DNA from 2 places in the Streptomyces sp. NPDC051452 genome. Region 1 is predicted to be linked to the other one. Evidence: predicted binding sites of a transcription regulator. Region 1 holds the regulator's gene; the other holds the start of a gene.
The links. Region 1 encodes HrcA, which represses chaperone genes, less so after heat shock. Its sites were predicted from a motif close to TTNGCACTCNGNNNNNCNGAGTGCNAA; they were not measured.
Positions count from the first base shown of each region.

Region 2: groES (co-chaperone GroES) is a predicted target of HrcA. The motif match lies at 969-995, and genes of this name have one in related genera.

Region 1 covers NZ_JBITEB010000012.1:234,761-237,210, forward strand. Annotated here, with positions in the region: gene dnaJ (molecular chaperone DnaJ) at 1-631, opposite strand, end outside; gene hrcA (heat-inducible transcriptional repressor HrcA) at 632-1,648, opposite strand; gene ACIBA9_RS26555 (MBL fold metallo-hydrolase) at 1,810-2,450, shown strand, end outside.
Region 2 covers NZ_JBITEB010000014.1:203,635-206,084, reverse strand. Annotated here, with positions in the region: gene ACIBA9_RS28410 (polysaccharide deacetylase family protein) at 1-69, shown strand, start outside; gene ACIBA9_RS28405 (polysaccharide deacetylase family protein) at 66-884, shown strand; gene groES (co-chaperone GroES) at 1,142-1,450, shown strand; gene groL (chaperonin GroEL) at 1,576-2,450, shown strand, end outside.

The DNA.
Region 1 (2,450 bases):
AGCGGACCCGGCCGTCGCCCGCGCACTCCGGGCACGGGGTCGGCACGACCGTGCCGAAGCCCTGGCACTGGGGGCAGGGGCGCGAGGTCATGACCTGGCCCAGGAAGGACCGGGTGACCTGGGAGACCTCACCGCGGCCGCGGCACATGTCACAGGTCTGGGCCGTGGTGCCGGGCGCCGCGCCCTCGCCGTTGCAGGTGTTGCAGACGATCGCGGTGTCGACCTGGATGTCCTTGGTCGTCCCGAAGGCCGCCTCGTCCAGCTGGATCTCGATGCGGATCATCGCGTCCTGGCCGCGCCGGGTGCGCGAGCGCGGCCCGCGCTGCGACGCCGTACCGAAGAACGCGTCCATGATGTCGGAGAAGTTGCCGAAGCCACCGGCGCCGAAGCCGCCCGCGCCGGCACCGCCGGACTGCGAGAGCGGGTCGCCGCCGAGGTCGTAGACCTGCTTCTTCTGCGGGTCCGACAGCACCTCGTAAGCGGCGTTGATCTCCTTGAACCGCTCCTGGGTCTTCGGATCGGGGTTGACGTCCGGGTGCAGCTCGCGCGCGAGCCGACGGAACGCCTTCTTGATCTCATCCTGCGACGCGTCGCGGCGCACGCCGAGAACGGCGTAGTAGTCCGTGGCCACTTACGACTCCGCCAGGATCTGTCCGACGTACCGTGCCACTGCGCGTACCGCTCCCATCGTTCCCGGGTAGTCCATGCGGGTCGGTCCGACCACGCCGAGCTTGGCAACCGCCTCGCCGCCCGAACCGTAGCCGACCGACACGACGGACGTGGAGTTGAGTCCTTCGTGGGCGTTCTCGTGCCCGATGCGCACGGTCACACCCGGATCCTTCGCCTCGCCCAGCAGCTTGAGGAGCACGACCTGCTCCTCCAGTGCCTCCAGGACGGGCCGGATCGTGAGAGGAAAGTCATGCCCGAAGCGGGTGAGATTGGCGGTACCGCCGATCATCAGCCGCTCCTCGTTCTCCTCGACCAGTGTCTCCAGCAGGGTGGAGAGCACGGTGGAGACCGTACCCCGGTCCTCGGCCTCGAAGGCATCCGGCAGGTCCTCGACCAGCTTCGGCACGTCCGCGAACCGGCGGCCGGCGACCCGGCTGTTCAGCCGCGCCCGCAGATCCGCCAGCGAGGACTCGCCGAACGGCGCCGGGCAGTCGACCATCCGCTGCTCGACCCGGCCGGTGTCCGTGATCAGCACGAGCATCAGGCGCGCGGGAGCCAGCGAGAGCAGCTCCACGTGCCGGACGGTGGACCGGGTCAGCGACGGGTACTGCACGACGGCGACCTGACGGGTCAGCTGCGCGAGCAGCCGCACCGTCCGCGCCACGACGTCGTCGAGGTCGACGGCGCCCTCCAGGAAGTTCTGGATCGCCCGCCGCTCGGGCGCGGTCATCGGCTTGACGCCCGCGAGCTTGTCGACGAACAGCCGGTAGCCCTTGTCGGTGGGGATGCGCCCGGCACTGGTGTGCGGCTGGGCGATGTACCCCTCGTCCTCCAGGGCGGCCATGTCGTTGCGGACGGTCGCCGGGGAGACACCGAGGCTGTGCCGTTCGGTGAGCGCCTTGGAACCCACCGGCTCCTCGGTGCCCACGTAGTCCTGGACGATGGCGCGCAGGACCTGCAGCCTGCGTTCACTCAGCATCCGCGCACACCTCCAGCACGTCGTCCCCTCGTCCCCTCGGGTGTCCTCCTGGCACTCTTCCCATGCGAGTGCCAGCATTCCCCGGCCCAGTGTACGGCCGTCGGGTGCACCCGGGGCAAGGTCGGTGCCGTCCGTACCGGTCGTGACGTTAGCGTCCCGGTATGAGGGTGACTTGGGAAGAGCTGGGGTGGGAGCGGCTGGCCGCCGGTGTGGGGCGGTGCCGGCTGCCGGGCTGGGACTGCACGGTGGGGCTGGTCGTCGGCGCGGGTACGGCGCTGATGGTCGACGCCGGTTCGAGCCTGGCCGAGGGGGCGCGGCTGCGGTCCGCGGCCCAGGAGCTGTCCGGCGGCCGTGTGACCCATCTCGCTCTCACCCACCCCCACTTCGACCACGTCTTCGGGGCGGCCGTGTTCGCCGGGGCGCGGATCCACGCGGCGGTGGGCGCCGACGCGGTGTTCACCTCCGGGCGCGCGGGGCTGCGCGCGGACGCGATCGGCAACGGTCTCCCGGCCGCCGACGCGGACGAGGCGGTGGACGCGCTGGTCGTGCCCCGGCATCCGGTCTCCGGCGAGTCGACCCTCGACCTGGGCGGGGGCCGCCGGGTGCTGCTGGCCAACGTGGGGCCCGGGCACACCGCGCACGATCTGGCGGTCCTGGTCCCCGGTGCGGCCTCGGGCGGCCCGGAGGTGGTCTTCTGCGGCGACCTGGTCGAGGAGTCCGGCGAACCGCAGGCGGGCCCGGACGCGGTCCCGTCCCGCTGGCCCGACGCCCTGGACCGCCTCCTGGCCCTGGGCGGCGAGGA
Region 2 (2,450 bases), on a different contig from region 1:
ATGCGCCGCTTCCTGGACAAGGTCACGCGCGAGGGCTACGCCGTGGCCCGCCTGGAGGACTACCTGTGACGCGGGCGCGGGGCCTGGCCGCGGCGCTCGCAGCGGCCCTCCTCCTAGCGGGCTGCGCCCAGTCCGTCGACCCCATCGAACGCCTCGGCAAGAAGGCGGCCGAAGGGGTGCGCCCGCACGGCCCCGCACCCGACCGCAACTACCGCCACTGGGGCCTGACCGAGCCCCTGCCCCGCCCGCCCCGCCCGGCCGCCCGGCCCCTCGGCCTCACCCCGGACGGGACGGCCCACCACCTGCCCCGCGTCCTGGACCACGTCCCCACCCGCGACCCGGTCGTCTTCCTCACCTACGACGACGGCGCGGAGCGCGATCCCCGCTTCGTCGACATGGTCCGCGAACTGCGGCTGCCGGTCAGCATGTTCCTCACCGACAGCGTCGTCGGCCCCGGCTACGGCCACTTCGCCCGGCTGCACGGACTCGGCGCCGGCATCGAGAACCACACCCTCGACCACCGCGCGCTCGCCGGGCAGCCCTACGCCGGGCAGCGCGCGGAGATCTGCGGCCAGCAGGACCGACTCGCCTCCCGGCTGGGCGTCCGCCCGCGCCTCTTCCGCCCGCCCTACGGCGCCTACGACGCCACCACCCTGCGCGCGGCGGCCCGCTGCGGCATCTCCGCGGTCGTCCTGTGGCGCGCCGCGATGACCCCGGCCGACCTCGTCTTCAGCCGCGGCGACCACCACCTCGCCCCCGGCGACATCGTCCTGGTCGGCCCGGACGAGTCCACCGGCCCGAACCTGCGGGAACGCACGGCCGGGGTCCTGCGCGGGGCGCAGCGCCGGGGGCTGACGGTCGGGCGGCTCGAGGACTATCTGTAGGACCGGCGCGGGCGATCCGGCCCCCGCGGCACCGCTCCGCGCCTGCCCGCACCGGGCCGGAACCGGCCGACGCGCGGCACGACATTGGCACTCCGCTTGACCGAGTGCTAATCGCAGTCATAGTCTCGGCTCTGGCACTCGGCAGTCGAGAGTGCCAACTACGCGACGGGCAGGTCCGGCACCCGCGACGACGGATCCACCTGGTCGCCACCTCAGACAGTTAACCCCGTGAGATCTCCGAAGGGGGAGGTCGGATCGTGACGACCGCCAGCTCCAAGGTTGCCATCAAGCCGCTCGAGGACCGCATCGTGGTCCAGCCGCTGGACGCCGAGCAGACCACGGCCTCTGGCCTGGTCATCCCGGACACTGCGAAGGAGAAGCCCCAGGAGGGTGCCGTCCTCGCCGTGGGCCCGGGCCGGTTCGAGAACGGCGAGCGTCTTCCGCTCGACGTCAAGGTCGGCGACGTCGTCCTGTACAGCAAGTACGGCGGCACCGAGGTGAAGTACAACGGCGACGAGTACCTCGTCCTCTCGGCTCGCGACGTGCTCGCGATCATCGAGAAGTAGCCACCACCTCGAGCAGACCTTTGCTCTGAAGCTGCGCCCCTGGCCCCCCGCGACCGTTAAAGAAGCCGGGCGTCCGGGGCGCAGTGTCTTTTTACCCCTACATTCCCGAGAGGGCTCCCGCTGTCATGGCGAAGATCCTGAAGTTCGACGAGGACGCCCGTCGCGCCCTCGAGCGCGGCGTCAACAAGCTGGCCGACACGGTGAAGGTGACGATCGGCCCCCGCGGCCGCAACGTCGTCATCGACAAGAAGTTCGGCGCCCCGACCATCACCAACGACGGTGTCACGATCGCCCGCGAGGTCGAGATCGAGGACCCGTTCGAGAACCTCGGCGCCCAGCTGGTGAAGGAGGTGGCCACCAAGACCAACGACATCGCTGGTGACGGCACCACCACCGCCACCGTGCTGGCCCAGGCGCTGGTCCGCGAGGGCCTGCGCAACGTCGCCGCCGGCGCCTCCCCGGCCGCCCTGAAGAAGGGCATCGACGCCGCCGTCAAGGCCGTCTGCGAGGAGCTGCTCGCCACGGCCCGCCCGATCGACGAGAAGTCCGACATCGCCGCCGTGGCCGCGCTGTCCGCCCAGGACCAGCAGGTCGGCGAGCTGATCGCCGAGGCGATGGACAAGGTCGGCAAGGACGGTGTCATCACCGTCGAGGAGTCCAACACCTTCGGTCTGGAGCTGGACTTCACCGAGGGCATGGCCTTCGACAAGGGCTACCTGTCGCCCTACTTCGTCACCGACCAGGAGCGTATGGAGGCCGTCCTCGACGACCCGTACATCCTGATCACCCAGGGCAAGATCAGCGCGATCGCCGACCTGCTGCCGCTGCTGGAGAAGGTCATCCAGGCGGGTGCGTCCAAGCCGCTGCTGATCATCGCCGAGGACGTCGAGGGCGAGGCCCTGTCGACCCTGGTCGTCAACAAGATCCGCGGCACCTTCAACGCCGTCGCGGTGAAGGCCCCCGGCTTCGGCGACCGCCGCAAGGCGATGCTGGAGGACAT